Regions from separate parts of the Paenibacillus sp. 22594 genome, predicted to be linked through region 1. Evidence: a T-box and tRNA genes for the amino acid it is inferred to sense, from the RefSeq annotation. Region 1 holds a T-box; the other holds one or more tRNA genes.
The links. The T-box of region 1 lies ahead of ACTJKB_RS17860 (arginine--tRNA ligase). A T-box ahead of a tRNA ligase gene usually reads a tRNA of that ligase, here a tRNA-Arg.

Region 1 (16,063 bases):
TCCCTTCCGGGACGTCACTGGACAGCCTTCCTTCGGGAAGGCTGTTTGTGCGTCTGGGGGGGAGGAGAAGCCCAAATGGTTCGTTGGAGCATAGGCATCGAGAGCATTCGCTTCGCAATCAGCCCAAAGGAGGCGGGGCACCTTCACATTTCAGGCTTTATTTCGTTACGTCTGTTATAAATAGGAGGAAACAGACCCGCTATTTCAGGTGGATTCCTCAATATACCTGGAATAAAGGGAATTTATCCCTTTAATATCACCAGAAGTCTATTGGAAAGGGGTTATGGCCTAAAATAGAGGGGGGATTTGCCTCTATTTACCTGAAAATTACCTCCCACTCCAGATTAGAGGGTGTTCTACCCGCTATTTCAATTTTTTCGCTCGTTTTTGCCGGGACTCCGAAAATATCCACTCATCATCCCAACCTTTGTCCAAGTCTCCGTCCAAGTCATCCCAACCATCGCCCAACCTTATCCAACCCCATATTAGTAGGTAGGGTCAAAAAATATTGTAGCTCTAATTCATGTTCAGCGTGGAATTGCTACATCCGGTCGGGCTTCGGCAGTCCGAGTACGTCCAAGACCTCGCCTAGGGTATTCTGAAAGCGCCGGGTGAGCCAGATCCGGAAGCGGATGGAGGATTTCTCTCCCTTAAGGATCGGACAGGTGGAATAAAAGTTGTTGAACAGTGAGGCCAGGGTATGAGCATAGTTGCAGATACTACCAGGCGTCAGCTCGCGGCTCGCCGTATAAAGGGTGTCCTCCCAGGTGCTGAGCTGTCTTAGCAAGGCTAGCTCGGCTTTCTCCAGCTGTGCCGGGAATTGGGGGACTGCTTCCTGTTCCGCGGGGGAGTCTGCTTTGCTGAGCACACGGCCCGCGCGGGCGAAGGTGTACATCAGATAGACCCCGGTATTACCTGAAATCTCTGTGGCCTGCTTGAAATCGAACACAATCTCCGTGCCCAGATTGAAGCGCAGTAAGTAATAACGGATTGCGGCGGTGGCGATGAGCCGGCTGGAGAGGCCGGTTTTGTCGGAGCGGGTGGCTTCGATGGTGCTCTCCATGAGCTGGACCAGATCGCTCACCTTGACGCCAATCCCTTGGCGGCCGGACATGGCGTAGGAGCTTTTGCCCTCTGAAGTATCGATGCCAAGCTCAGCGGCGGAAGCCGGACTGAGTGAAACTACACCGTAGCTGACATGATTCAGCTTCTCTGCCTGCTCTGCATACCCCAGTACCTCAAGCGCCTGCTTCACCATCGCCTGCGGGTACTCCTGCCGGTAGTCGATGACATTGACCACTCTGTCCGCCTTGCCAAAAGCCATAGGGCCTCCAGTCAAACCGGTTGTCCACAGTCCCGAGTTAAATTCGCTGTAGCTGAAATCCTTGTCCAGCAATCCGAACTTCCAGAGATGATAGGCAATATCCTTGGCAGTGTAGGTCAAAATTCCGTTAGAACGCACCAGCACCTTGTCCTTTTGATGATCCTCCGACTCGTTCTCCGTCCCCTCAGCCGCCGGTTGTTTCAGGATCCAGCACCCTGCTAGTTTACCCTCTGTCTCTTGGACGAATACTGCAGTCTCTTTTAGCAGACTGAAGGCAGATGACCAGAAGCCTCCCTTTAAAATACTGCTCTCCCAGACCAGAAGATCGTACCCGATGCCGAAGTTGTTCATCTCCGCGACATGCTCTTTTACGATCCGTTCCGCAACCAGTTGGCCGAGCCAGGCCGTATTGCCGTGGCCTTCCTCCAGTTCATGGAGAATGTCGGTCCGTTTATGGACCCTCTCCGGCTGCTCTGCATACTTCTTGTTGACGGCGGCATAAATATCCCAGCAGTAATCCCCGAAACGGACATGCTCTCCTGCCAGCGGCACATGAAGCAAGCCCACTACCGTATCCGCCAGTTGATTGCCCAGATCATCCACATAGTTGTGGACTTCCACGTTGTACCCTGTTTTCCGCAAAATTCTTACCAGTGCATCCCCGATACAGGAGTTTCTCAGATGGCCTATATGCATGGATTTGTTCGGGTTCACGCTGGTATGCTCGACAATAACTTTTTCCCCGCTGCCCGGAGGCAGCTCAAAAGAATGGCCCGCCCACTCCTGCCAGTTGATGTACATATTTATAAATCCCGGAGCAGCGATCTCGATACGCTCGAACAATCCTCCGGTAACGCCCATTTGCTGAAGCTCTGCGATGATTAGTCCGGCGATGGTCATGGGGGCTTTGCGCAGCTTTTTGGCCAATTGCATGGCAATGTTGCTTGAATAATCACCGAAATCGGCGTTCGCAGGCTGCTCCAGTGCAACGGTTACCGGTTCAGCAGATTCTGCGCCAAGGCTATTGATTACTTTGTTTACGCTTTGTTCCAAATGGTTGCTAATCAGTTGACTTAACATTGGATTCCCTCCTTAAAATACAACATAGCTGCCAATTCACAGGTCCCGGCAAACACAAAAAAGCCCCGTCTCTAAAAGAGACGAGGGCATAAGCGCTCGCGGTACCACTCTCGTTGCCGAACACCGGGTTCAGCCACCTCACAGGTTAACGGCCTTCAGCCGGGGCTTCCTACTGCCAGTTCAGAAGTCCATCTCCCGGGTGCGCTTCATGACAGGATCTGTACCGGCTTACACTCTCCCGGCTCGCTGGGGACTAGGGTCCTGGATCACTACTTTCCCGTTCATCGAATGTAGATTGATTTTTATCAGTATAGCGAATTTTTGGAAGAAAGCAATAGCCATTTTGTGGTGAGGCCAAACCAGGCATCAGGACGCTGGAGAATAACCGATCAATCTGCAGCAGGTGCGCCGGTCAGATTCTTAATGTCTGTCGAGCCGTAAATCAGCAGAGCAATTACGATTATAAGCAGAATACCGCCGGAAAATTCCTCTCCGTCAAAGCTGTCCATCCGTCAACGCGCCTCCTTTTTGTCATTTTTCCGGGCTTCAGGAGTTATCAGTTTTCTTCTTCAGGGCGGTCATGATTTCGTTCAAGGTCAAGCTGCTGTTATCATCCAGAAAACTGACCAGCTTATCTACATTGTTAGAATTGCCGGAGCTTAAATCGCCCAAGGATTTATACTTTCCCACCAAACTGACGAATAGGGAAGCATCGGTATACATCTGGATAGAATCAACCCGCAGTTTGCCGGTCAGGAGCAGTACAGCCACTGTATATTCCAATCCTTTTGGAATTTGCTTGTTGGGATTAGCCGGTTGTTTGTTGGCACCGGTCTTTTTCCCCTTTCCAGGAGGGGGCATAGAACTCCCTTCTTCCATAAAACAATCTATTTCTACACTCTATGCTCTTGCGCTGATATCGGTGAATGGAGCCTGTCTTCTGTCCACACGGTTAGCAGCTTGCTCGAATATGAATATATTGTGTGACTAAGATCAAACACTGCAAGAGTCTTAGCTTCATAGGCTGAATGGTGAATAAAAGAAAGGAGGAATGGGACAAGATGGCCATTTTATCAACGGGGCCCTTGGAGAACAATGCGGTTCTGGGGGTTAGACCCACACAGCTGGTGACGGTGAAAATGGTATGCCGAAATACAGTGGGTGCTGTCACTGTAACCATTCAAGGGTATGTGCTTGACACTACAAGAACGTTGTATGTAAATGAAACGATTAATATCGGACCCGATGAAGTCGTGACGAGAAATTATTTTGCTGATTTGGATGCCTTCGAGTTTGTGTTTACAACCGGTTCTGGAGATGTGGAGGCTGTTGGAATATCCGTGTGGGGCAAACAATCGTCTGGTCAGCTGGTCGGAGCACACCGGGTCGTGGAACACGAGAAAACAAGTCAGGATGCATAATATGAAATCAAATTAGAATTGGAGTGCCGTAGAACAGGGACCTTCCGGCCTAAATGAGAAGGTCCCTGTTTTGTTATTTGGAAATGATGACTATTTCCTGCTGTCGATCAGATCATCAGAATCTCGCGGATATCCTGCTCTGTTAGGGAAGATAAGGCTTCCTGCCCCGGCTCGATGACTTCATCGATCAGATTTTTCTTCTTCTGCTGCAGCTCGTACATTTTATCTTCTACCGTGCCTAGAGCAATCAGCCGGATCACCTGCACTACTTTCTTTTGTCCGATCCGGTGTGCCCGGTCTGCGGCCTGCTGTTCGACGGCGGGATTCCACCACAGATCATAGAGAATGACGGTGTCTGCTCCGGTCAGATTCAGGCCCGTCCCCCCGGCTTTGAGCGAGATGAGGAACAGGTCCCTTTCTCCTTCATTAAAAAGTCCACACAGTTCAACCCTCTTTGAAGCAGGAGTATGGCCGTCCAGATAGAAATGTGAAATTCCCTGTAAGCCCAGCTCACGGCTGATCATCCCAAGCATCTCGGTGAATTGTGAGAAAATCAACATACGCTTGCCAGAGCTGCGGCATTCCTCGATAATCTCCAGCAGCTGCTCGAATTTGCCCGATCCTCCCGTATAGCCATCCACAAAAAGTGCAGGGTGGCAGCACAGCTGGCGCAGACGGGTAAGTCCGGCAAGCACCTTGATTCGCCCATTGCCGAACCCATTGCCGAACTCATCGCTCTCCAGATGCTTGAGCGCTTCCTTCCGCAGCCTGGCGAGATAGGCAACATACAGCTTTTTCTGTTCCGGCAGCAACTCGGAGGCCTGAAGGGACTCGATCTTTTCCGGCAGCTCTTTAAGTACATCACTTTTCAGGCGGCGCAGCAGAAACGGGCGGATCCGCCTGGCGACAGTCTCCCGGGGCAAATCGTGAAAGGCTTTTTTGCCCGGGAACAGTCCGGGAAACACGACGCCGTAGATCGACCAGAGATCCTCCAGCGCATTTTCAACCGGGGTTCCGGTAAGGGCGAAGCGGTAGCGCGCCTGTAATGCTTTTACTGCCTGTGCAGTCTGGGTGGCATGGTTCTTAATGACCTGCGCTTCATCCAGAATGAGTGTATGGAAAGACCGCTTAACGTATAGTTCGACATCACGGCGCAGAAGCGGATAGGAGGTAATCAAAACATCACAGCCTGCCGCATTCCGCAGCGTCCGGCTCCGTTCGGTCAGGTTCCCGTCGGCGATAGCCACTTGGATCTGCGGAGCAAAGCGCTTCAGTTCGTTCTGCCAGTTGTAGAGCAGCGAGGCAGGTGCAACGATAAGCGCAGGCAACCCGTTCTTGCGGATATCTTCCAGCTCTGAGAGCAGGAAAGCGATGCTTTGCAGCGTTTTGCCCAGCCCCATATCGTCGGCCAGGATGCCTCCAAAACGGTAGTGAGCCAGCGTCTTCAGCCACTGGAAGCCATACTGCTGGTAATCCCGCAGCACCGGAGCTAGTGTCTCCGGGAGCGGAAAGTCAAGATTCTCCGGACTGTGCATGTTCGCCAGAAGACGGCGGAAGGAGCGCCCAATGCGGATAGCATCGGTACCTCCTTTGCCAGTATCGGCATCCAAATGAAGGCCCTGGATTAAAGGCAGAGAGAATTCTGCACCAGGGATATCGGCAGTCCCCATCCCGAGCTCGTTAATGAGTGCGATAATTTCCTGGAACTCGGCGGTTTCAAGCGGCAGCAGCGCCCCGTCGGGCAGGCGGTAATACTTGCGCTTCTCCTGCAAGGACTTCAATACCAATACGATATCTGACTCGGGAATGCCGTCCATAGCGAATTTGAAATCAAGCCAGTCAGTTTTTTCATTCCAGGTCAAACTGGCCTTAGGGACGCACGTACCGGTAGGCATCCTCAACTTGACAGCAGTAGTCGCATACACCTGCAGCAAGGGCTCCAGCAATGGAATCGTATGGTACAGGAAGTCATATTCCCCTTCCTCGTCGTTCATAATATAGCCGCTGTCCGTCCGGGCAAAAGACTCATGGGCCATCAGCTCCAGAATCCGCTGCTCGGTTTCACTATCCCGCATGAGGATAACTTCATCGCCGCGGTCTCGCACCTGCTCCTCCAGCGGATTGACAACAATCGTTCCGTACTGAAATTCAAGCCCTGCCAGCAGCCGGTCCCGCACCCGGTCCAGATAGAGTCTGGCTTGCAGCTGCGTCTGTACAACCCGGTCCGCAATGGCAGCAGCGATATGAACCTGTCCCAGCTTTTTGAGGCCGGGAATCACCTTGTCCATAAAAGTCTCCATCTGCCCCGGAGCGATAACGATTCCGTTGGTTCTGGACTCGGCCAGCATTTTCTTCAGCTCAGAGAGACGTATGCATTCCTGCACCGGCAGCTTCAGCAGCTTGCTTTCAGACAGTACAAGCCCGTAATCCTCCATGACTGTAAGTTGTGCCAGTCCCTTAATATCCAGCCGGTAGCCTGTTTCTTCAGCCTCATCGAACTGAAAACTAAGCTTGGGAAGCCCGATTTCAATGGGAATGCCTGCGGTGACCGTGTCGCCAGCCTGCCAATGAACAGAAGAGGATGCCCCTAGAACAGGCAGAAGTGACTCCCAGAAAAAAGGCGGAATGGCCAGCACCCGCTCTCCGCCCATACTTCCTGAATAAGAGGAATAAGGCGCGGCATTGCCCTGATAGATCCGTTCATTCAGAAGAATCTCGATCAGCTTCAGCAGCACGGCATTGTCTTCCTTCTTGAAGCTGTGCAGGGCAGGGTCATAGATGAAATGCTTGGAGAATTCAAAGGGTTCGCCGCGGTGAACGCGTTCCAGAAACGGTCTTATTTTCTGGACAATGTAGAGGCGTTTGGGACCCACCTTCAGTTCAAGGCCGAGCATGCGGTTGCCAAAGTTATAGGAAAAGGGTTTGCAGATAAATTCCATCTCCAGCGGGATTCTAACATCTACATAGGTTCCAGCGCCGCTCGGGCGTTGGCGGCTGTTCCCGAACAACCCCAGCATGCTGCTTACAAGATGCCGGTCATTTGATGCATCAGCTAAGTTTGATGAATTTCTGTCCAAATGACGCGGGAACAGCACGCCTGTCTTTCCTGTATATACTTCATGATTGCTGCGGTCTTCATCCGGCTCCATTCCAGATGATTGTCCGTCCACGTCTTCCTCGGTATAGAGGATAGATACCAGAACTGCGGCAATATGCTTGCAAAACGGTCCACCGTGGGAATACGCGGGACAGGAGCATTTGCCGTTCACATCTCCGTCGCTGTCTATGGTAAGCATGATATCGTAAGGCTCCAGTCCGTAGACAGTAGCCTGATATTTCGAATATTCCAGTCCCTCATTATCCTCTACGGCGGCCAGCCGGACCTTTCCACCTTCATAATCCTCTGAGCCCCGTTCAAAAGCTGCCTTGCCGCACAGCAGCCTGATTACCCGTTCCGGCACATAAAAACTCACCGCATGATCACTTCCTTCATATCCTTAATTCCTGAATTGCTATAGCTTCCATATTAGCAGAACATGCGTACGCCTTCAAAGCAGGAATCAAGTGGAAACGGCTTCGCCGTCCTTTTTAAGGGACGGAATCCGTTTCAGCGAGAAATATAAGGATGATTTATAGCGTGAAACATATAAATCCTTATATTTAGAAAAAGCCATCCTCTACCTGCAGATCTGCAGGTAGAGGATGGCCGTGGGTCACGGGCGATGTGCTTAATTCGATTGGATGAGCCCGGATTTCTGGAGGAGTCTTTGCAACATTACGGCTACTTCGGCTCTTGTAACATAAGATTGTGGAGCAAGCTCAGTTCCGCTGCGGCCTGTGATCAGACCTGCCTGCAGGCTGGCGGCAATACTGTCCAGCGCCCACGCAGAAGCTTCACCCGTATCGGTGAAACTTCCAAGAAGTTCAGCTGTGCTGCTGCTTGAGAGTTTCGCTGAAAGCCCTGTGAGATGCATTGCCTGTGCAATCATGGTCATCGCCTGCTCGCGGGTGATGAAATCATCGGGCCGGAAGGTACCATTTTCGAATCCGCTGACCAACTGGTAGCGGTAGGCGGTTTGCACTGCGCTGCTGTACCAGTCGGAGCTGCTCACGTCCGTGAAAGGAGTAGAGCCGTGAGCCGTGTTAAGTCCGAGTCCACGAACCAGAATTGTGGCGAACTCGGCGCGGGTAATCTCACGGGTAGGAAGGAAGTATCCGTTCCCGCTGCCGTCTATAACCATTCTTGCCCCCAGGTCATTGACGGCAGTTTCTGCCCAGTGTCTGGACATATCCCTGAATTCCACCGGATGGGAGACAACAGCATAGGTGCTATTGGTGAGACTGCTGATGACTGCAGCATAACCCCCCTCCTGCTGCACAAACCGGGTGGGAACATGGCGCACAGTTCCGTTTGTTTCAATCACAATGCCGGTAGCGTTGCTTATAATTGTACCGGCTGGAAGAGAGAAGCTCCGTTTCACATAAGTGCTGAAGCCGGACAGGCCGGTGGTTTGGCTGCCGTGAATGAGCTTTACCGAGAAGTCGAGAGGCTCGGCTAGGAACGTGAAGCTATGTTCGGCAGCGGCAGCGCGGGCTGTGCTGTCCAGGCTTGGGTCAAGAGCCGCAATCTCAATTTGAATGCGTACTTCTGCTGCGGATACGTTCGCTCCGAGCTGACCTGCTATCGTATCCCAGCTGATATGCTGTAAGGGAATAATATAGGTTGCTTTGCCGTTGTGAACAGACAAAGCTGCCTGATTCTGCTGCAAATATTGAAGCAGCTGTCCGTTAAGCTCTACGGTCTGTACTTCCGAATGATTTCTAAATTCTATGGAGATCTCGGCGCCAGACGGCTGTGCACCGAGTATTCCTTCGAGCTTTCCTTGTTCCAGAATGAGGGTGGAGTGCTGCCTGTTATTGTCCCGGACAATGGATATAGCCCCCAGATCTACAGGTTTGCCGTTCACAAACATTAATACGCTCGGTACCGCCACGGCTGTTGATGACGGTACACTCGGCGTCACGGGTGTTGCGGGTTCTACAGGATCTCCGCCTCCACTGGTTGGAGCTATTGGCGTTACAGGATTAGAAGAGGCAGACCCGGGACTCTTCCCTGCTCCGTTTATAGCTGTGACGGTAAACGTATAGGCCGTTCCGTTCACTAATCCGGTTATGGTAATCGGACTGACAGCGCCCGTTGCAACGCTGCCGCCTGGTGAAGCTGTAATCTCGTAGGAGGTAATGGCGCTGCCACCGTTGTCCGCAGGAGGAGCAAAAGCTATAGTCACCTGGCCGTCTCCCGCAGTGGCGTTGAGTACGACTGGTGCCGCAGGAATCGTTCTCGGTGTGGCGCTGACTTCATTGGATGGTGCGCTGTCGCCGCCAGGATTGGCAGCCTTGACGGTAAAATAATAGGGGGTTCCATTGGTCAGCCCCGCAGCATCATAACTATAGACCGAACCGGTGACTGTACCAGAGGGTTGTTCGTACTTTCCAGGTACCGAACTTTGGTAGATGGTATATCCCGAGGCACCGGCTGCCGGTTCCCAGTGCAGGTTAATCATGCCGTTGCCGGGAACGGGGGTCTCCAGCACTGGTGCACCAGGCGCAGGGACCTGCGGCGTAGCGCTGACTTCAGCGGAAGCCGGGCTATCCCCGCCGCCGTTGACGGCCTTGACGATGAAATAATACGTCGTCCCGTTGGCGAGGCCTGTGGCATCGAAGCTGTAGACGCTACTAGCCACCGTTCCGGCAGCGGCTCCGTACTCGCCGGAGGCCACGCGGGTATAGACTTTATATCCGGTAGCTCCGCTGACCGTAGTCCATACCAGCCGCACCTGACCGTCACCTGCGGTCACCGCTTGCACAACCGGCGCACCCGGCGCAGGAACCTGCGGCGTGGCGCTGACCTCGGCGGAGGCTGCGCTGTCTCCGCCGCCGTTGACGGCCTTGACGACGAAATAATACGTCGTCCCGTTCGCGAGGCCGGCTGCCGAATAGCTGTCGGCAGCCGCGCCCAGGGTCGCCAGTGCGGTTCCGTAGGTTCCCGGAACCGTGCTGGCGAAGACCTTGTATCCGGTCGCGCCGCTGACCGGGATCCAAGACAGCGTGACCGCCGCATCCCCGGCGGCCGGCGCGGCCAGTACCGGCGGTGTCGTATCCTTCACCGCCAACGTGAATAATGGATGGCTTCCCGTATCCATGACAAGTTCAAATACATGCTCCCCTATCGACAGGGTGGACAGGTACTCTTTATGGAAAGTCAAAGTGCTCCCGGACACTGTATAGGCGGTGGTATCTACTACAGCTCCCCCCAGCTTCAAACCGGTCAGCAGATTTCCGTTCAGGGTCAGCTCTGCCTGAACATCCCGGTAATGGCCTGCTGAGGTATTGAAGGCATATTGATCAAAGCTTCCCGATGCAGGAGTAAGTGTGCTGTCCTGTACTCTTCTCACTGTGAGACTGTATATGTTGGAATAGCTGGTGTCTTCAGCAGACACTTTGATGCGGATGGTGTTGGTACCGACGGTCAGAGGGACGGCTGCACCCTGCCCATCCGTTACTGCCCTATAACTCCCGCCATTAACACTGATCTGGATCTGGCCAGCGGCGTCCGACAGGGTTGGCGTTACCGTCAGGCTGCCGGAGCGGACATCAGCCAGTGTATAAGCATTTACAAGGCTGGAAAAGCTCTCACTCAGGCTCCCCGGCGAGACTGAGAGCTGAGACAGGAGCGCATTGTTGCTTTTTCGGTGAACATTCAGGCGGTAGAGCTTCTCAGTGATTCCGTCCTGGGCGGTTACCTTAATTACAATCGTATGATCTCCAGGGCCTAACGCCAGAGGAGCGCTTTGGGAGCCGCTGATTATAGGGTCATAGCCGCTTTGGCTGTTTTGAATGCCTACGGTTGCTGTGGAATCTGAAGTGGTGGGGATTACAGTAATGCCGGTGTCATAATCAACATCCGGTAACGTATAGCTTGTCACAGCGGACTGGAAAGAAGGGGTCAAGCTGAGACCTTGGACGGACAAGGCACTCAAGTTGGTATTGGTTGAGGGCAATCCGCGGGTGACGGTAAGAGCATAGGTATTGGTGTTCGAACTATCCTGTGAGTTGACCTCGACATACACCATATTGCTTCCCACATTAAGCGGGACAGAAGAAGAAACACCGCCTTGGGCACTGTCACCGCCAATACTTACAGCAGCGGCCGGATCATCCGCTTCAGCAGTAACCCCGAGATTACTCTCCGAATAGGGAACGTTTAAGGTGTAACTGGTAGTTGAGGGGTTGAAGGCAGGAGATATGTGGCCTGCGCTTACGCTTAAGCTTCGAAGATTTGCATCATCCGTCTGCGGATAATAGACCTGGACGGTATAAATTTTAGCAGTTGAGCTATCGGATGAAGTCACTTTGTACTGGAAGATATTGTTTCCCCGATTGGTTGCCAGATAGCCTGTCGAGACGTAAGAGCCAATGGGTGTCCAGGAGCCTCCATTCATTGAATATGCCAGAGTTGCTCCTGAATGGGCCGGAATGGCTGCGGCGTAATATCCTATTTCCGAACTGCGCATATGTACTGTGTATTCCGTGATCTCAGGGGAGAAGGCAGGCGAAAGCTCACCTCCCCCCTGATAATAGTAGCTCAGAGTAGCATCGGAATTCGATACATCTGCCTTAGCAACCCATGGCAGAACAATAGCCAGCATGGACACAGCCAGACAGGTGGCCAAATATCTTACGATTCTCATTAATAACCCTCCGTATGTATAAAAATGATAATTGCTATGATTTTTATCATTATATCATACGGATATTTGATGAAATCGGGATTTTAACAAAATTTTCTGTTCATTATTAGTGATTCTCACGCCGTAATGCCGGACCGCCGATTCCATGCAGCATAAACTCAATAGTCAGGTTGATCTCAGCTTCATCATCCCAGTCTTTGTCCGGCATCAGCAGCAGGCGTGCCAGCAGATACCCGATTATGGAGGAGATGGTGAAACGTATAATTGAAGGGGTGGGGACATCTGCCACCTCGCCCTTTTCTTTGAAATGATCGGTGATATTCGTTACCCGCTCCATTATATTGTTCATAACATTTTCAATGAACTGTTCCCGAAGAGCCGGCTGGAAGGGGATTTCCTGTACGAATATTCTCAGGATCTTAAAGTTTTTGCGGGCGAACTCCAGGCGGTTCACCATAAAGGCCCGCAGGAACGCTTCATAGCTCTCAAAAGGGACATCCAGCACTCCGCCGAAATTGCGCAATACGAAAGGCGCGATCATCTTGGCCATCGCCGGGCTTACAATAGACAGCAGCAGCTCTTTTTTGGTTTTGTAGTAGCGGAATATGGTACCTTCTGCCACTCCCGCTCTTTGGGCAATTTCACTGGTGGCGGCAGCAGCGTAGCCCTTTTCGGAAAAAATCTCAATTCCCGCCTGCAGAATGGCTAGCTGCTTGGGTGTCATCTTTTGTTCTTCACTGATGGCCAGCAGCTCCTCGATCCATTCTTCCTGATCTTGCTGCTCTGCCGCTTTTTTCTTTTCCATGCGGTTGTCCTCCCAAAACTTTTCCTTCAATATAGTCTACCACAGGAAATTTGAAGTTTACATTTTACGGTGTTTACGCAGAGCCAGCACATTAAGGAGCATGAACAGTAGGGAGAAGCCAATCAGCGCATAGACATCAAGGTCGATGGCGTTCCAGCCTTTGCCGCGGATCATGATATTCGTCAGCGCTTCCGAGCCATAATAGATCGGTGTTGCCAGTCCGACGCGCTGCAGCCATAGGGGAAGGGTATCCAGCGGGAACAGACCACTCAGAAAAATCTGCGGAACAATAATCAGCGGAATGAACTGGATCATCTGCAGCTCATTGGCGGCATATGCCGAGAGCAGCGTGCCCAGGGTCAGCGCCGACATGGAGAGCAGGAGGGTCAGCAACAGCACATAACCGAAGCTTCCCGCCATCATAATACCGAGCACCTGGATAGAGAACCAGGAGATCAGCAGCGCCTGGAACACGGTGAAGATACCGAATCCGCAGACATAGCCAAGCACGATCTCCCAGCGCTTCAGCGGGGTGGAGAGCAGACGCTCCAGGGTTCCGGTAGTCCGCTCCCGCAGGAAGGATACACCGGCAATCAGGAAGACGAAGAAAAAGATAAATACACCGATCATAATCGGACCAAAGCGGTCAATGGTCTTCATATCCTCAGCGCCGTACAGATAGCTGATCTGCGGCTGCAGCCGGCCTTGTCCGGCATCTGCCGGGTGAAGATTCTGCATTGCTGCAGTCAAAGCCATAAGCACCGCTCGGTTTGCAGTCGGATTGCTGCCCTCAAGAATAACCTCGGGTGTCGTTCCGCTTAGCGTAATCAGGGCATCCAGCTCACTTTTCTGAAGGTCGGCTTTGCCGAGGTCTGCTGATTTGTATGCAACAACCGTGGCGTTCTGCGCTTCGAGCGCGCTGGTGAAAGGGATCGCTTCGCCGGAGACGCCGATTTTCGGCTCATAGGCATTTCCATTGAACACCAGACTCATCAGGCTGAGCACGAGAAGCGGGGCAATGAACATGAGCGCCATTGTTCTTTTATCATGAATGAATTGCTGCAGGATTCGCAGGGTAATTGCGCGTACTCTCATCGCCGGGCACCTCCATAATATAGAAAAGCGTCTTCCATTGAAGCTGCGCCTGCAGATTGCAGCAGACCTTCCGGAGAATCCACAGCCAGCAGCTGTCCGTCCCGGATCATCGCGAGCCGGTCACATTTTTCCGCCTCGTCCATCACGTGGGTAGTCAGCACAATGGTGGTGCCTTTTCCGTTCAGCGCCCGCAGCTCTTTCCATATGGACTTTCGCAGTACCGGATCAATGCCCACGGTAGGCTCGTCAAGAATGAGCAGCGGCGGTTCATGCAACAGGGCGATAGCCAGCGACAGGCGCCGTTTCATTCCGCCGGAATATTGATCCACGCGTTTTCGCAAATGCTCCTGCAGGTTTACAATTTCCATCACATCGGCGATCCGCCGGGTACGGTTTCCGCCTTTAAGTCCATAAAGGGAGGCAAAGAATTCCAGATTTTCTTTGGCGCTAAGCTCTGTGTAGAGTGCGTCCGACTGTGCCATATAGCCGATTTGCTGCAGCAGCGAGAGCTTGGGCACATGGGTACCCAGCACCTTCACCTCTCCTGAGGTAACTTCATCGATGCCGGTCAGCAGCTTCACGAGAGTGGTTTTTCCTGAGCCGGAAGGGCCAAGAATACCAAAGGTTTCGGCCTGCTCCACCTGGAGTGAAATATCCTTCAGCACCTCTCTGCTGCCAAATGCGCGGCGGACATGGGTTACAGTAATCACAGGATTTACTTGGTTCATGTCAATCTCCTCGATTCCAAATTTATGAGTGAGTACTCACTCATTATTCTATAACAATCCGTTTCAGATGTAAATTTCTTTTTCGGCAGTGAATCTCTAACGGAAAGATTTTTTTAAATTTTAACCAAAAAGGGTTTTAATCTGTGGAAGTTCAGGGTAATTATGGGTATCAGTGAATATTCTAATGATATACATTCCATATTGGAGGGGTTGGGAGATGACCTACGGAAAGGTTATGCTGGGCTTGCTGATATTGGTGGCCGCGGCAGGACTTGGTGCATGCAGCAATCCCGGAAGTGAGGCGGGCGGAGGGCATTTTCGCACTTTGGAGCAAGAAGGAGTGGACAAGCCGCAGTATCTTCCCAGGGATTTGCCGATTCCAGCCGGTGCGGGTATTACTTTTACTGAGGGTGAGGCGGCCCACGGAAAAAAATCCTCCATGCTGATCTATGAAACCCGGGAAAGTATGGATGAACTAGGCAGCACCTATCAAAAGTATGTAAATGACAAAGCGCTGAAGCGCGGGACACAGATTGTGGACAGGAATAACATGATTATTAGTGGCAAGGTTCCTGATGCTTATTCCTATTCTATTATTGGCACCAGCTCGGCTTCGAATCCCGGCAGTACCGAAATTATCGTAACTTGGATTGAGAATTAACGAATTTAACCTAAAATTTACCTTAAGGCCGACCTTGATTACTCAGGTGCGGTCTTATTTGTGCAGTTAATATTTCCATAACATTCCTCTCGAACAGAATTGACACTCGTGGATGAAAATAACATTAGCAGTTACCTATAGGAAAAGGGTGAGTCTAATTGAGAAATAGTAAATGGTTCAGCGCGGCTTTGGCTTCAGCACTTCTCGTAACTGGAGGAGCGGGAAGTATTTTGGCAACAAGCAGCAGTGCTAATGCTGCCGCCGTTAAGACCACAGCAGTCAAGGAAGGCAGCACCACCTGGACTGTGAACGGAACGCCAGTGACCCTTAGCACTATTGACAGCAATGGCTACAAGCTGTACTCGCTAAGTCAAGTGGCAGGAGAGCTTGGCGCCAAGCTGATCTTAGGCAGCAGCGGTTTTGAACTGAACGACAGCAAGGGATTACATAATGTAATCATTAAAGCAGGTGCAAAAAGCTATCAAGTAGATGGTGCGGCACAGCAATTCACCGTTGCACCTGTCCATTATAACGGTAAAACGTATGTAGAGCTGACTAAGCTGGTTACTTCACTAGGCGGAGAGCTGCAGGCTGAAGGTCAGACGATTCTGAGCTTTGCCCGTCCAGAAGGCCAGTTTGATACGCTGCACTGGAGTGCCAATGGAAGCATTATTGCGAACAAAAGCGATTCCGAAACAGCTCAGCTGTTCAAATTCCGCACATACCCTGGCGACTACGAGGTTTTCTCTTCCAATGAAAGCGCACTGGATTTCGCAGTTTCCGCAGATCAGAACTGGGGCGCGTTCACCGATGAGACAGGCCAGCTGAAGCTGATCAACCTCGCCAGCGGAGCCATCTCAGCACTGGGGACGGATACCAGCGTGAAGACGGATCTGGTCTGGTCGCAAGACGGCAAGACCATCTACTTCATCCAGGGCGACAAGCAAGAGAAGATCGCTCAAATCTCCGTAGAGACCGGTGCCGTCAAAGCACTGCTTGAAGATAAAGTGGAGAATAAATCGGAGCTGCGTCTGTCTGCTGATGCCAAGAGTGTTGTCTACATTGTTAACGTAACCGGGGTTGCCAAAAATGATGCTGACAGTACGGAAGATTCGCTTACTGTAGATTTCAGCAAAGCCGGAGAGCAGCTGTATAAGCTGGACCTCGCTACTAAAGATGCGAAGCCTGTAGCTCTCAC
Region 2 (16,063 bases), on a different contig from region 1:
CTCCGGTGGTCTTGTTTAACTTTTTTTCTTACCTAATGGGTTGATATGCAACTTTTGCCAAGCCGCGCCGTCTAGAGAGTACCAACAACAATTACAAATAACGAAAGGGGATGGCAAACATGAATGCATGGAGCAAAAAGCTCGGAGCGGTAATGCTGGCAGGGAGTTTGATGATAGGGGGTATGGCTTTGAGCGGAGTGTTCCAAGGTCCTGAAAAGGCTTACGCCGCAGAGGAGGCCCAGAGAAACATCGTCAATGTGATTGGCAAAGGAGAACTTTCCATCAAACCGGACGTTGTCTATCTGTCCATCGGGGTGAACACTTCGGCAGCAACGGCGGAAGAGGCACAGAAAACCAATGGAGCCAAAATCGCCAAGATCACCGCGCTACTGAAGACGACTTGGGGCATTGCAGATAAAGACGTTCAGAGCACCCAATTCAGCGTACAACCGAATTACAGCTATTCTGAAAAAGATGGTCAGCAGATTAAAGGCTACATTGCCCAGCATACGTTGAAGGTAACCTATCGTGATCTGACCAAGGTTGGGGCGCTGCTGGATGCTGCTTCTACTGCAGGAGCGAACAATATTGGCAATGCCCAATTTGCCATTGAAGATCCGTCAGCCTTTGAAGCGCAGGTGATTGAAAAAGCCATGACCAATGCAGATGTAAAAGCTGGAGCTATTGCCAAAGCAGCCAAACGCAGCCTGGGCCAGGTCATTACAGTCACTCAGAATGATGACGGCAACAACCCAGTAATCTACATGGAAAATGCGACAATGTCCAAAGCAGTGGCAGATACAGCCGGAGGCACTTCCGTTGAACCGGGAGAAGTGAAGGTTTCAACGCAGCTTAGCGTAATGTATGAGCTGAAATAGTCCGTTATCCTTAAGAGGCGCTTCTTCTGCTGGTTACAGCAGGGAGTAGTGCCTCTTTTTTTGCGGGGAATGGTTGTGAGATCTCTCATTTTGTTTAAAGAAATGTAATAAGCAGCGCTGAAATGATCGGCGAAGCTTAAGAAATTGTAAAGGGCTTTGTAACAACCGATACTCCTGATGTCTTTATAATGGGAAGAGTGGAAACGAGGGCGGCAAGGAGGCTGCTCTCCGGTATTTTGGAATTTTCATCAAATCTATCATCGTACTAGCGGAAGGGGATAATCATATGAAGAACATCAAGAAGAAACAAGCAAAAGCATGGGGTGCAGGCATTATGGCGGCAGGGATTCTGCTAAGCGGAGGGCTTTTGCCCGCAGGGACCAGTCAGGCTGCTTCAGCTGCGGTTCAGGCAAATGCGGAACATTCGCTAGTGGTGCTGAAGGTAAACGGGAAGATCACACCTCAGACTGGTGTGGTCCATGAAGGGAAAGTGTGGGTGCCGTTGACCTTTTTACGCGATTCACTGGGTATGTCCCTGACCTATGATAAGGCAGAAAAGGCCTATACAATCGGTAAAGGAACAACAAAGGTTAATCTGTCTCTCACCGATTACGAAATTTCAGTCCGGGTGAATAATTTTTATTTAAATAATTATCAAGGTCAAAACATCAACAATCGGCTGTTTGTTCCGCTTGATCTGCTGAACGACTTTCTGGGGTATAAAGGGGATTATAATGGGGCTACAGGCCAATTGAATGTCGTCAGCAAACCGCAAAATGCGATCACCATTAAGACAGAGAGCATTGTCAAGGAACGTAAGGACGCACCGATCAAGGTGGATTATCCTCAGATTAGCGGTCTGGCGAATGCCAAGGCCCAACAAACGATCAACGACACAATTAAGCAGACACTCATCAAATTTGCAGCCGAAGCGGAGAAGGAAATTGCAAATAAATCCTCGGACGACCAGCCGTATGAGTTCGACGGGGGCTATGTAATCACTTATAACCAGGACGGCATACTCAGTCTAATCACGACCCAGTACAGCTATCTTGGCGGTGCTCACGGCATGACTTACCGTGATGCGTTCACGTTCTCTCTGAAGGACGGCAAGCGCCTCCTAATCGGGGATTTGTTGAAGGCCAACCCGAACTATAAAAAAGAGCTTAATGCCAAGTTATCCAAGCTAATCAAGGCAGAAGGCGGCTACCAGGGCGGATTCACCGGCCTGAATACAGAGAAGAACTTTTATGTGAAAGACGGGAAATTGGTAGTATTCTTCCAACTCTATGAATACACCGCTTATGCTTCAGGGTTCCCTGAGTATGAGTTCACCTTCAAGGAGCTTCTGCCGGATGGAAGCAGCCCGTTCGCCGGAATGAAATAAGTGCATTCTTTCATAAAACAGAGATTAGCCCGCTCCGCTAATGCCGTGTATGGACACCTTTCCGTTGCCTGACGCCTCCCCCGTTCATAAGCTAAAGGAGAAACCAGCTTATCAAGCGGGGAGGGAAGGAAATGAGTTATCTGTACACGGCCATTGGTGACTCCTTGACGACCGGATTCGGAGCGCTGCCGGGCAATGGCTTCGTACCCGTTTACCGCAGAATGGCAGAGGGAAGGCTCCGCGAACCAATCAGAGCGGTCAACCTTGGTATCAATGGTCTGACTACGGCTGCATTGGAGCAACGTTTAAGCAGTGACCCCATGTTCCGCCAAGCTGTCAGGGATGCAGATATCGTTACTTTGTCCATTGGAGGAAACGATCTGATCAAGGCAGCCAAAGCTGTGTCATTTCGTCCAGGCTACCTGTCTCCAGCGCTGGAACGGGCGCTTCGTGAATGCAAAAGAAACTTCAGTGAGATTATGGGTTCACTCTGGCAGTTGAAGAACGGCAGCCGCCGGCCCTATATTATCCGGATGGTAGGACTCTATAATCCTTATCCTCAGTTAACGGAGGCTACGAACTGGGTACGCCAGTTCAACGGCTATGTTGCGGGTTACAGCAGCAATGTATGCGGGTTTGCCTCCATCTATCATGAGTTCGCAGGTAATGAGCGTGGACTGCTGTCACTGGATCATGTGCATCCTAACGGCAGAGGGTACCGTGTAATCGCCGGGAAGCTAGACGCTTTGGGTTACAGCCGGTTGGGATGACAAACTGCTGCTATATATACAAAAAAGGGCTGCTCTAGACCATAATGGTCCAGGCAGCCCTTTTGCATGTGCTGTGAATTATACGCCTGCAGGCAGCGTCTTCTCAATAACCTTATCGACAATACCATATTCAGCTGCTTCAGCAGCGGTCATGAAGTAGTCGCGGTCGGTATCCTTCTCGATGCGCTCCAGCGGTTGGCCAGTGCGTTCAGATAGGATACGGTTCAGCTTGTCGCGGAGCTTAAGGATACGGCGGGCACGAATTTCGATGTCTGTAGCCTGTCCTTGAGCACCACCCAGCGGCTGGTGGATCATGATTTCACTGTTTGGCAGCGCGAAGCGCTTGCCCTTGGCACCGGCGTTCAGCAGGAACGCCCCCATGGAAGCGGCCATGCCCACACAAATGGTGGAAACATCCGGCTTAATGTATTGCATTGTATCAAATATAGCCATTCCGGCTGTGATGGAACCGCCAGGGCTGTTCACATACAGGTGAATATCCTTATCCGGATCTTCGGCAGCCAGGAAGAGCATTTGTGCGATGATGGAATTGGCTACCACGTCATTAACCTCCGTTCCGAGGAAAATGATGCGGTCCTTCAGCAGGCGGGAATAGATGTCATAAGCGCGCTCACCGCGGTTGCTCTGTTCTACTACCATAGGAATATAACTCACGTGGAAAACCTCCTTGAATTGGTTCTTCGAATGTGTTCATTTTTTACTGTTACCGTATTAACCACATGATAAACAAATTCAAACAAAAAGTCAAAGAAAGTCAAACTTAGTTAATAAAAAAAGAGCCAACAAGCGGCTCTTTGGTTAAATACTATAGGTGATGACTGCTAAATTATGTACAAAAGTGAAATTAATGGCGCGCCCGCCAAGAATCGAACTTGGATCTCAGGCTTCGGAGGCCTACGTCATATCCATTGGACCACGGGCGCAACAAAAATTATTATAATCTATTTAGGGTTCAAATGCAACGGCTTAATCACACTGCTGTAAAAATATCTTTGTCTTCTTCTAATAATCGGCCTCCAGCGTTCGGGGAAATTCATTTACAAGGCTTTTATCCGGGAGTCACAGGACTTTCAGCACTTTCCATGACGCGGCAGATGTATAAGATGAAAAGAGGTTGAGAATTATAGTCTCGGAAGACTTGCACTCCGCGTAATATTTGGGTAGAATATGGGTGGGACTTAAAAAGTTAACCCGGGACGTTTTAAGACCATGGACAAGGGAATAAGAGGAAGACGAAGTTGCAGGAGTGAAAGCATGCGTAATTTATTAGAAATCCAAAAGCAGCTTCTGCCTGATCTCATGGAAACCCTTAAGAGACGTTACACGATTCTACATCAGATCATGCTGTCCGATATTATTGGGCGCAGAACGCTTGCCGCATCGCTGGATATGACAGAGCGGGTGCTGCGCGCCGAGACGGATCTTCTGAAATCGCAAGGGCTCATTGAGATCGAGAGCGTAGGCATGCGCGTAAGCGATGCGGGGCGCAGACTGCTTGACCTGCTGGAGCCAATCGCCAAGAGCCTGTTTGGCCTGGATGATCTGGAAGAGAAAATTCGTACAACGTATGGTCTGAACAAAGTTATTGTTGTACCTGGTGATTGCGAAACGTCGCCGTTCACGAAGCGTGAGCTGGGACGCGCGGGCGCCAAGGCATTGCTTGGTGTACTGCGGTCGGATGATACCATTGCCGTTACGGGGGGTTCAACGCTTGCTGAAATGGCTGATCAGCTCACACCTCCGTTATCCCTTTCCTATAAGAACGCTTGGGTTGTCCCGGCGCGCGGGGGATTGGGTGAGAGCATGGAGATCCAGGCCAACACCATTGCTTCAAAGATGGCCAAACGGATAGGAGCGAATTACCGCCTACTGCATGTGCCTGATTTACTTAGTGAAGATGCTTACCAGTCACTGGCGCTTGATGCAAATATTGGAGAGATCGTGCAAATTATCCGCAGATCACGAATTATTGTGCATGGTATTGGGGATGCCATTGAAATGACCCGCCGCCGCAAGCTGGATGAGACTACAGTCTCGGAGATTCAGGAAGAAGGGGCGGTTGCCGAATCGTTCGGCTATTATTTCAATGAAGAAGGTCAGGTTGTTCATACCATGCTGACTATGGGGCTCCGCCTTGAGGATATTATCCGCACGGATGTGGTTGTCGGGATCGCCGGAGGCAAACGCAAGGCCAAAGCCATCCATGCGATGCTGCGGTTCGGGCAGGAGGATATACTCGTTACAGATGAGGCGGCTGCTGTCGAAATTGGCAAAGAAATTGACAATCAGATCCAGGCAGTCCTATAGCTTCCAGAATATGGAGAGCAAGCAAAGGACTTATGCATTATACTTAACATTGTTGTCTTGACGAGCCTCACGGCCTGTCTTGAATAAATAAAACGAAATCTAGGAGGAACTATTCAATGAGTGTAAAAGTTGGTATTAACGGTTTTGGACGTATTGGACGCCTTGCATTCCGCCGTATTCAAAATGTAGAAGGTATCGAAGTGGTAGCAATCAATGACTTGACTGACGCTAAGATGCTTGCTCATTTGCTTAAATATGATACAACTCAAGGTAAATTCCAAGGGGACGTTGAAGTGCATGACGGCTTCTTCAAAGTTAACGGCAAAGATGTTAAGGTTCTTGCTAACCGCAACCCTGAAGAACTTCCTTGGGGAGAGCTTGGCGTTGATATCGTTCTGGAATGCACAGGTTTCTTCACAACTAAAGAAGCTGCTGAAAAGCACCTTAAAGGTGGAGCTAAGAAAGTAGTTATCTCCGCTCCAGCTACAGGCGACATGAAAACTGTTGTTTACAACGTTAACGATGACATCCTTGACGGTTCCGAAACAGTAATCTCCGGCGCTTCTTGCACAACGAACTGCCTTGCTCCAATGGCAAAAGTCCTGAACGACAAGTTCGGAATCGTTGAAGGCCTGATGACTACTATCCACGCTTACACAGGTGACCAGAATACTCTTGATGCTCCACACGCAAAAGGCGACTTCAGACGTGCCCGCGCTGCTGCTGAGAACATCATTCCTAACACTACCGGTGCTGCAAAAGCTATCGGTCTGGTAATCCCAGCACTGAAAGGCAAACTTGACGGTGCAGCACAACGTGTGCCTGTAGCGACTGGTTCCCTGACTGAGCTGGTTACTGTTCTGGATAAGAGTGTAACTGTTGAAGAAATCAACGCAGCAATGAAAGCAGCTTCCGATCCAGAAACTTACGGCTACACTGAAGATGAAATCGTATCTTCCGACATCAAGGGTATGACTTTCGGTTCCCTGTTCGATGCTACACAGACTAAGGTCCTGACTGTTGGCGACAAACAACTGGTTAAAACTGTTGCTTGGTATGACAATGAAATGTCCTACACTGCACAACTCGTTCGTACTTTGGAGAAATTCGCTAAACTGGCTCAATAATATCGATTTCATATAAGCGTAACTATAGAGCGGAAACAGACTTTCCTTGTTTCCGCTCTTTCTAAATGGATTCGTGAACGAACCAATTTTGGGTGTGGAGGAAATGTTAATCATGAACAAAAAAAGTGTCCGTGATGTAGAAGTAAAAGGCAAACGCGTATTCGTGCGTGTGGATTTCAACGTGCCAGTGGAAGACGGTAAAATCACTGATGATACCCGTATCCGCGAAACCCTTCCAACAATTAAATACCTGATCGAGAACGGTGCAAAGGTCATTCTGGCCAGCCATATGGGCCGTCCTAAAGGTGAATTCGTCGATTCCATGCGTTTGACATCCGCTGCTGTCCGTCTGTCCGAGCTTCTCGGCAAACCGGTAGCCAAGGCTGATGAAGCGGTTGGCGAAGCAGTAAAAGCGCAAATCGCTGAACTGAACGAAGGCGACGTGCTTGTGCTTGAAAACGTACGTTTCTATAAAGGTGAAGAAAAGAACGATCCTGAATTGGCTAAGCAGTTCGCAGAACTGGCTGATCTGTTCGTCAACGACGCATTCGGCGCGGCTCACCGTGCACATGCTTCCACTGAAGGTATCGCTCACTTCCTGCCGGCTGTATCCGGTCTTTTGATGGAAAAAGAATTGTCCGTTCTGGGCAAAGCCCTTTCGAACCCTGAACGTCCTTTCACTGCCATCATCGGCGGATCTAAAGTTAAAGACAAAATCGACGTTATCGACAACCTGCTGACTCTGGCTGACAACGTATTGATCGGCGGCGGCCTTTCTTACACCTTCACCAAAGCTCAAGGCTTCGAAATCGGTGAATCCCTGGTAGATAACGAGAAGCTCGAAGCTTCGCTCGGATTTATCGAAAAGGCTAAAAAACTTGGCAAGAACTTCCTGCTTCCGGTAGACGTTGTTGTAGCTGACAAGTTCGGCGCAGACGCGAATACCAAGGTAGTAGATATCAATGAAATCCCAGCAGGCTGGATGGGTCTGGACATCGGTCCTAAGACTCGCGAACTCTATGCTGATGTGATCAAGAACTCCAAGCTGGTTGTATGGAACGGACCTATGGGCGTGTTCGAAATCGACATCTTTGCTGAAGGAACCAAGGCTGTAGCTCAGGCTTGCGCAACAACCGAAGGTTATACTATCATCGGCGGCGGTGATTCCGCAGCAGCTGCAGAGAAATTCCACCTGGCTGACCAGATGGACCACATCTCCACTGGCGGCGGCGCATCACTCGAGTTCATGGAAGGCAAGGCTCTTCCTGGTGTAGAAGCACTGAACGACAAGTAAGACGTAGAAGGTAGAAGGAGGCAATCCATTACTATGAGCAGAACACCTATTATCGCCGGCAACTGGAAGATGTTCAAAACAGTTTCCGAAGCGGAAGGCTTTTTCGCTGAAGTCAAAGGCCAAGCAGAAGTGGAAGGCGTAGAAACCGTAATCTGCGCACCATTCACGAACCTGCCGGCACTGGTTGCAGCAGCCAAAGGTACTAGCATCAAGATTGGCGCACAGAACCTGCACTTTGAAGACAACGGAGCCTATACAGGCGAAATCAGCGGCGTAATGCTGAAAGACCTTGGCGTAGACTACGTGATCATCGGCCACTCTGAGCGTCGTGCATACTTTGGTGAAACGGATGAAATCGTGAACAAGAAGATGCATGCGGCATTCCGCCACGGCATCACTCCAATTGTTTGTGTAGGCGAAAAGCTCGAAGAGCGCGAAGCTAATCAGACAAAAGACGTTTGCAAAGTCCAGACCGAAGGCGCATTTGCCGGCCTTAGCGCGGAGCAGGCTGCAAGTGTAGTTGTTGCCTATGAGCCAATCTGGGCTATCGGAACAGGTAAATCGTCTACTTCCCAGGATGCTAATGAAGTTATCGCCTACATCCGTACGCTTGTAAAAGACCTGTACGATGAAGCGACTGCTGAAGTTGTGCGTATCCAATACGGCGGTAGTGTGAAGCCTGAGAATGTTACGGAGTACATGAGTCAAAGCGACATCGACGGCGCGCTCGTCGGCGGTGCCAGCCTGCAGCCTGCTTCGTTCGTTTCATTAGTTGAGGGGGCGAAGTAAGGATGTCAGCACCAAAACCCGTTGCTTTGATCATCATGGATGGTTTCGGTCTGCGTAATACGACTGAAGGCAACGCAGTTGCCCAAGCCAACAAGCCTAACTATGACCGTTACCTGAAACAGTATCCGAACACTACGCTTACCGCTTGCGGTGAAGCTGTGGGCCTGCCGGAAGGACAGATGGGGAACTCCGAAGTGGGTCACCTTAACATCGGTGCCGGCCGGATCGTATACCAGGACCTGACCCGTATCGATAAATCGATCCGAGATGGGGAATTCTTTGAGAACGAAACACTGGTTGCTGCTGTAAGAAGCGCTAAGTCAACCGGCAAGAAGCTTCACCTGTATGCGCTTGTATCCGACGGAGGGGTGCACAGCCATATCAAACACCTGTTTGCAATGCTTGATCTGGCCAAGAAAGAAGATATGCACGAAGTGTATATCCATGCTTTCATGGATGGCCGCGATGTTCCTCCTGATAGTGGACAGAAGTTCGTTCAGGAGCTGATCGCCAAGATTGAGGAAGTAGGGGTAGGCAAGATTGCTACGGTATCCGGACGGTACTTCGCGATGGACCGTGACAAACGCTGGGAACGTGTAGAGAAGGCTTACCGCGCTATGGTTTATGGCGAAGGCCCGAAATATACCGATGCCCTGCAGGCGATCACTGGATCTTACCAGAACTCTGTGTATGATGAATTTGTTGAGCCTAGCGTAATTGTAGACAGCGAAGGCAAACCGACAGCGACTGTTGAGAGCGGCGATTCCGTCGTGTTCCTCAACTTCCGCCCGGACCGTGCCATTCAGTTGTCCCAGGTATTTACGAATTCGGATTTCCGCGGTTTCGACCGGGGTCCATTGTTCCCGCAGAACCTGCATTTTGTATGTTTGACTACATTTAGCGAAACGGTTCAAGGCTATGTGGCGTATTCGCCTAAGAACTTGGACAATACGCTGGGTGAAGTGCTTGTACAGCAGAACAAGAAGCAACTGCGTATCGCGGAAACCGAGAAGTATCCGCACGTAACCTTCTTCTTTAGCGGTGGACGCGATGAAGAGCTTCCTGGCGAAACCCGTATCCTGATCAACTCGCCAAAAGTGGCAACCTATGATCTTCAGCCTGAGATGAGCGCATACGAAGTGGCGGCGGCCTGCGTAGCGGAGATCGAAGCGGACAGACAAGATGCCATTATCCTGAACTTTGCGAACCCTGACATGGTAGGACACTCCGGCATGCTGGAACCAACCATCAAGGCAGTAGAAGTAACGGATGAATGTGTGGGTAAGGTTGTGGATGCAGTCGTAGCCAAAGGCGGCGTTGCTATCATCATTGCCGACCACGGTAATGCGGATATGGTGTTTGACGAGAATGGTCGTCCGTTCACGGCACATACCACCAACCCGGTTCCTTTCATTGTAACCACCGAAAATGTTGTACTGCGCGAATCCGGTATTCTCGCAGATGTGGCACCGACTATTCTTGACCTGATGGGACTTCCGCAACCTGCGGAAATGACCGGACAGTCCATGATTGCCAGCCGTAAATAGGCAGTACCTTGCAAGACTATAACCTATATTAAAAGGAGATTAACTTACATGACTATTATTTCTGATGTATATGCACGCGAAGTCCTTGACTCCCGCGGTAACCCTACTGTAGAGGTTGATGTTTATCTGGAATCCGGCGCTAAAGGCCGCGCTATCGTTCCTTCCGGCGCCTCCACTGGCGCTCATGAAGCTGTAGAGCTTCGTGATGGCGACAAATCCCGTTACATGGGCAAAGGCGTTCTGAAAGCTGTTGAGAACGTAAATGAAATTATCGCTCCAGAAGTAATCGGTATGGACGCTCTTGACCAGGTGGGCATCGACAAATTGATGATCACTTTGGACGGAACTCCTAACAAAGGCAAGCTGGGCGCTAACGCAATTCTGGCAGTATCCATGGCCGTAGCCCGCGCTGCAGCAACAGCTTTGGATATTCCTTTGTACGTATACCTGGGCGGATTCAACGCTAAAACTCTTCCAGTGCCAATGATGAACATCATCAATGGTGGTGAGCACGCTGACAACAACATCGACGTTCAAGAATTCATGGTTCTTCCTGTAGGTGCTCCAAGCTTCAAAGAAGCTCTTCGCACAGGCGCAGAAATCTTCCACAACCTGAAATCCGTATTGCAATCCAAAGGCCTGAACACAGCTGTAGGCGACGAAGGCGGCTTCGCACCGAACCTTGGTTCGAACGAAGAAGCAATCACTACAATCATCGAAGCTATCGAAAAAGCCGGCTACAAACCAGGCGTTGACGTATTCCTCGGTATGGACGTTGCTTCCACTGAGTTCTACAAAGACGGTAAATACACACTTGCCGGCGAAGGTAAATCTTACACTTCCGCTGAGTATGTTGACCTGCTTGCTTCATGGGTTGAGAAGTACCCAATCATCACAATCGAAGACGGTATGTCCGAAGATGACTGGGATGGCTGGAAATTGCTTACTGAAAAATTGGGCGACAAAGTCCAATTGGTTGGTGACGACTTGTTCGTTACGAACACTGAGCGTCTGGCAACAGGTATCGAAAAAGGTATCGGTAACTCCATCCTGGTTAAGGTTAACCAAATTGGTACATTGACTGAAACTTTCGATGCTATCGAAATGGCTAAACGTGCTGGTTACACAGCAGTTATCTCCCACCGTTCCGGTGAATCCGAAGACAGCACAATCGCTGACATCGCAGTTGCAACTAACGCTGGTCAGATCAAAACAGGTGCTCCTTCCCGTACAGACCGTGTTGCTAAATACAACCAGTTGCTTCGCATCGAAGATGAACTGGGCGAATTGGCTCAATACAACGGCCTGAAATCCTTCTACAACCTCAAAAGATAATTCCTTTTGAGCACTGGTATACAGAGCCTGCCGATTCCGGCAGGCTTTTTTTGTCTATCTGTTCTCAATTGGTTGTATTCGCATCTTGGCTATGATAAAATTAAAATGCTGTTTATGAAACGTGAATCCCAAATTAGCATAGATAGTGATGCTTGGACGTAGGAGGTGGAAGTGAATGGATATCTTTTTGAAAGTAGTGCTCCTGATTTTTTCCGTCGGTCTGATTGCGGTCGTTCTTCTGCAAAAAGGGAAAAGCGCAGGTCTTTCCGGTGCCATCTCCGGCGGTGCTGAGCATCTCTTCGGTAAAACAAAAGCACGCGGTATGGAGCTCGTACTGCAGCGTGTAACGGTTGGACTGGCAGCAGGATTCTTCATTATGTCGATCCTTGTGGCCGTTCTGGTAGACTAGATTACTAACAGCAAGCCTTCACTCTGTTCTCTATAGAATGGGGCGGAGGCTTTTTTGTTAGGAGCCTAGAACGTATACGATTAAAGGGGCCCCGCAAAGTACCTGAGTAAGCTTTATGCCCAGGTCTGCTTTGTGGGGTTGTTTTGGAATATACAAGTTTTGCAGTTGAGAAAATTTTGTGCTGTGTTAACCGTCGGTTGATCATAAAAGGGATGCCGGGGATTGATTTCGTGTATACTAGGGTATGAGTATATAATGGTAAAATTTACTGGAATACGCACAGGCAATAGAGGACAAGACATACATATATGCCAGCGGCATACGAATGCTGCGGAGGGCCGAGGTGACGAAATTGATAACACAGGAACAATTACTGGATTTCATGCGGGAAACCGCTTATAAACCGCTCACATATGACGAACTGGTGAGCCATTTCGCGATAGAGGAGAGCGAGTCGTTCAAAGCATTCGAGGATTTGCTGCTCCTGCTGGAGCAGGATGGAAGAATGATATTGACCCGCAATGCCCGCTATGGGGTACCAGAGCGCATGGATATGGTGCGTGGACGTGTGCAGGCACATGCGAAGGGGTTTGCTTTTCTTATCCCCGATGACCGCGATCATCCCGATATCTATATCAATGCCAATGACCTGAAGGGTGCGATGAACGGCGATATCGTGCTGGTTCGCATTACATCACGTAGTCCGTCTGGCGGGCGTATGGAAGGCGAAGTCGTACGGATCGTCAAAAGAGGGGTGCTGCAGACCGTCGGTGTGTTCCAGAGCCTGGATACGTATGGCTTTGTGCTGCCGGATGACAAGCGGATTAACCGGGATATTTTTATTCCGAAGCAGTCCTTCAAAGGTGCGGTTGACGGTGAAAAGGTTGTAGTCCGTATTGTGAATTACCCGGAGGGACGCGCAGCGGCTGAGGGGGAAATCATTGAGATTCTGGGGCATAAGGATGACCCGGGTGTGGATATTCTGTCGGTGATCCGCAAGCATCAGCTGCCGGAGGCTTTTCCGGGTGAAGTGATGCATGAAGCGGAGCAGGCCCCGGATTCGATTACGGAGGACGAGATCATCCAGCAGGGACGCCGCGATCTGCGCGGTCTGAACATTGTCACCATCGATGGTGCGGACGCCAAGGATTTGGATGATGCGGTGAACGTGTCTCGTCTGGAGAATGGACACTACAAGCTGGGTGTGCATATCGCTGACGTTGGTTATTACGTACGTGAAGGCTCTGAGCTGGATAAAGAAGCTTATGACCGCGGCTGCAGCGTGTATCTGGTCGACCGGGTGATTCCGATGCTGCCGCATCGCCTGTCAAACGGTATCTGCAGTTTGAATCCCAAGGTGGACCGGCTGACGATGTCCTGTGAGATGGAATTCGACGAGCATATGAAGGTCGTGAAGCATGATGTCTTTACGAGCGTGATCCGCACCAAAGAGAGAATGACGTACTCCGATGTCCGCAAAATCGTCGAAGACGAAGATCCCGAGCTGCTGGAGCGATACAGTCCGCTGATCGACGATTTCCGTCTGATGAAAGAACTGGCGATGAAGCTGCGCGATGCCCGGATGCGGCGCGGGGCGGTCGACTTCGATTTTGAAGAGAGCAAGATTATCGTCGATGAGAGCGGCAAGGCCATAGATATCGTGAAACGCGAGCGTTCCGTGGCCGAGCAGATTATCGAGGAATTCATGCTGGCGGCCAATGAGACTGTGGCTGAGCATTTCCACTGGCTGAAGGTGCCATTCCTATACCGGATTCATGAAGATCCGGACCCGGAGAAGCTGCAGAACTTCATGGCCTTCGCGGCGAACTTTGGCTATCATGTCAAAGGCCGTGGCAATTCGGTACATCCCCGCGCCCTGCAGGATCTGCTGGAACAGATTCAAGGGACGAAGGAACAGACCGTCATCAGTACCATGATGCTGCGCTCCATGAAGCAGGCGAAGTATGATGCGGAGAGTACTGGCCATTTCGGGCTGGCAGCCGAGTTTTACTCCCACTTCACATCGCCGATCCGCCGTTATCCGGATCTTGTCATTCACCGCGTCATGCGTGAGGTCATCGAGAATGGCGGGGCGCTCACAGAGAAGCGTCATGAATATCTCTCCAGTAGGATGCCGGAAATCGCTCAGCAGTCTTCGGAACGCGAGCGTGTGGCCGTAGAAGCTGAGCGCGATACGGAACAATTGAAGAAGGCCGAGTATATGCAGGACAAGGTTGGCGAGGAATTCGATGCCATGGTCAGCAGTGTTACCAGCTTCGGCATGTTCATCGAGCTGGAAAATACCGTCGAAGGCCTGATCCGCCTCAGCGCGCTTAGCGATGATTACTATCACTTCGACGAAGCCCATATGGCGCTCATCGGGGAGCGCACCTCGAAGGTGTTCCGCATTGGCGACGAGGTGAAGATCCGTGTCGCCAAGGTCAACATGGACGACCATACGATCGACTTCGAGCTGGTCGACATGAAGCCGCGCGCGGCGGGCGAGCATCGCAGCTATGGCGGGCGTGGCGGCAAGGGCGGCCGAGCAGGCGGCGGCTTCGCCAAGCCGCTTGGTGGTAAAGCCGGCGGCGGCAAGGGCCGCGCCGCGAGTAAGGGCAAGCCCGGCAGCACTGGCGGCGCGGGCAAGGGTAAAAACGGCGGCGCAGCACACGCCGGCAAGGGCAAGCCCGGCGCGGTAGCACGCGCCGGGGAAGAGCCGCGCGCAGCGGTAGAGGCCAGCGGCGGTGCGCCGGCTGGCGGACGCGGCAAGCGCGGCGGCGGTCCGGCAGAGGCCGCGCGCCGGGCGTTCGCGGCCGTGAACCGCGGCGAGGCTGGCGGGGCCAGCGCGCCGCGTGAGCGGGACCGCAGCAGCGGGCGTGGCCGCGGCGGAGAGGCCGGAGGCGGTGCCGGGGGACGCGGCATCAGCTTCGGCTTCGGCTCCGGCAAGGGCGGCTATGGCGCCCCTACCGGCGGAGCAGAGCAGGGTAGCGAGCTGCGCGGCGTAGACGCCAGCACGCGGTTCCGCAGCCGCGAGGATCTCGGCAGCGGGCCAGCGGCCGAAGGCCGCAGCAGCGGCGGCGAAGGCAAGAGCCGCCGCAAGAAGAAAAAGAAGGGTGGCGTCTTCATTAGCCCTTCCGTGACACCGGGCAACGTGGAGCAGAGCGACAAGAGCGGCAGCCCTGAGGGCAGCGGCCGCCGCAAGAAGAAGAAAAAAACGCAAGAGTAAGCTGAATACGATATAAGGCGCTGCTTCCTGTGTGAGGAGGCAGCGTTTTTTTAAAGATAAGTATTGATATGCTTCGCATAATTAGTAATCCTTGGTGCAATTTGTTCCATTAGCGATCTTGGTACAATGGCCTGATCGGTGTCAGCACAAGAGAGGATCATCCTTCCTTGCGTTAGCATAATCGCATTTGGTACAATATAGATCTGACGTTTGACTCCGTGCAAACGGGAAATTCGATTCAAGGGGTGACTTTCATGGGTAAAAAAGCAGACGGGAAAGTGCTCGCCCAGAACAAAAAAGCTTCCCATGATTATTTTATCGAGGACACTTATGAAGCTGGCTTAGTGCTGACCGGTACGGAAATCAAGTCGCTGCGGAATGGCCGTGCTAACATTGGCGATGCTTTTGCTACCATTCGGAACGGCGAGATTCATGTGCACAACATGCACATCAGCCCTTTTGAACAGGGGAACCGCAATAATCCGACGGACCCGACACGCACACGCAAGCTGCTGATGCATAAGGTGCAGATTAGCAAGCTGCTCGGTCTGTCCAAGCAGGATGGCTACTCGATTGTGCCGCTGAAGGTGTATGTGCGGAATGGCTACGCGAAGCTGCTGATCGGCCTGGGTAAAGGGAAGAAGCAATACGACAAACGCGACACCGCCGCCAAAAAAGATGCTCAACGCGACATCGCGCGTGCGCTGCGTGAGAAACAAAAGATCGCCAGATAAGCCGATGGTGCGGCACTTCCTGGAGTTCCAGATCTACCCTTCAATTCCTTTAACCCACGTGTTAAAGTGTTGATAAGTGTGCTATACTGTGTAAGTAAGATTTTTGCTTCGTGACAGTCTTCTAATCTTAGAGACTGTGGATTGGATCTCTTTTGCTAGAAGATCCGCTTGATCCGAAGCGCCCTTTCTAATGAGGGGCCGTTCTTGGATTCGACGGGGGTAGTTCGAGCATGAGCAGC

Region 2: it has a tRNA-Arg gene. The T-box ahead of ACTJKB_RS17860 (arginine--tRNA ligase) is inferred to sense a tRNA for this amino acid. The anticodon was not compared.

The regions. Positions count from the first base shown of each region.
Region 1 covers NZ_JBQENA010000005.1:119,444-135,506, reverse strand. Annotated here, with positions in the region: gene ACTJKB_RS17860 (arginine--tRNA ligase) at 542-2,404, opposite strand; T-box leader at 2,478-2,698, opposite strand; gene ACTJKB_RS17855 (hypothetical protein) at 2,951-3,265, opposite strand; gene ACTJKB_RS17850 (hypothetical protein) at 3,466-3,825, shown strand; gene ACTJKB_RS17845 (DEAD/DEAH box helicase) at 3,933-7,298, opposite strand; gene ACTJKB_RS17840 (cadherin-like beta sandwich domain-containing protein) at 7,554-11,576, opposite strand; gene ACTJKB_RS17835 (TetR/AcrR family transcriptional regulator) at 11,683-12,381, opposite strand; gene ACTJKB_RS17830 (ABC transporter permease) at 12,439-13,476, opposite strand; gene ACTJKB_RS17825 (ABC transporter ATP-binding protein) at 13,473-14,204, opposite strand; gene ACTJKB_RS17820 (hypothetical protein) at 14,422-14,865, shown strand; gene ACTJKB_RS17815 (TolB family protein) at 15,024-16,063, shown strand, end outside.
Region 2 covers NZ_JBQENA010000007.1:380,590-396,652, reverse strand. Annotated here, with positions in the region: gene ACTJKB_RS22750 (SIMPL domain-containing protein) at 120-878, shown strand; gene ACTJKB_RS22745 (PdaC/SigV domain-containing protein) at 1,165-2,265, shown strand; gene ACTJKB_RS22740 (GDSL-type esterase/lipase family protein) at 2,397-3,035, shown strand; gene clpP (ATP-dependent Clp endopeptidase proteolytic subunit ClpP) at 3,114-3,710, opposite strand; tRNA gene ACTJKB_RS22730 (tRNA-Arg) at 3,905-3,979, opposite strand; gene ACTJKB_RS22725 (sugar-binding transcriptional regulator) at 4,311-5,363, shown strand; gene gap (type I glyceraldehyde-3-phosphate dehydrogenase) at 5,480-6,490, shown strand; gene ACTJKB_RS22715 (phosphoglycerate kinase) at 6,603-7,784, shown strand; gene tpiA (triose-phosphate isomerase) at 7,818-8,573, shown strand; gene gpmI (2,3-bisphosphoglycerate-independent phosphoglycerate mutase) at 8,576-10,120, shown strand; gene eno (phosphopyruvate hydratase) at 10,169-11,455, shown strand; gene secG (preprotein translocase subunit SecG) at 11,631-11,864, shown strand; gene rnr (ribonuclease R) at 12,217-15,090, shown strand; gene smpB (SsrA-binding protein SmpB) at 15,345-15,824, shown strand; RNA gene ssrA (transfer-messenger RNA) at 16,019-16,063, shown strand, end outside.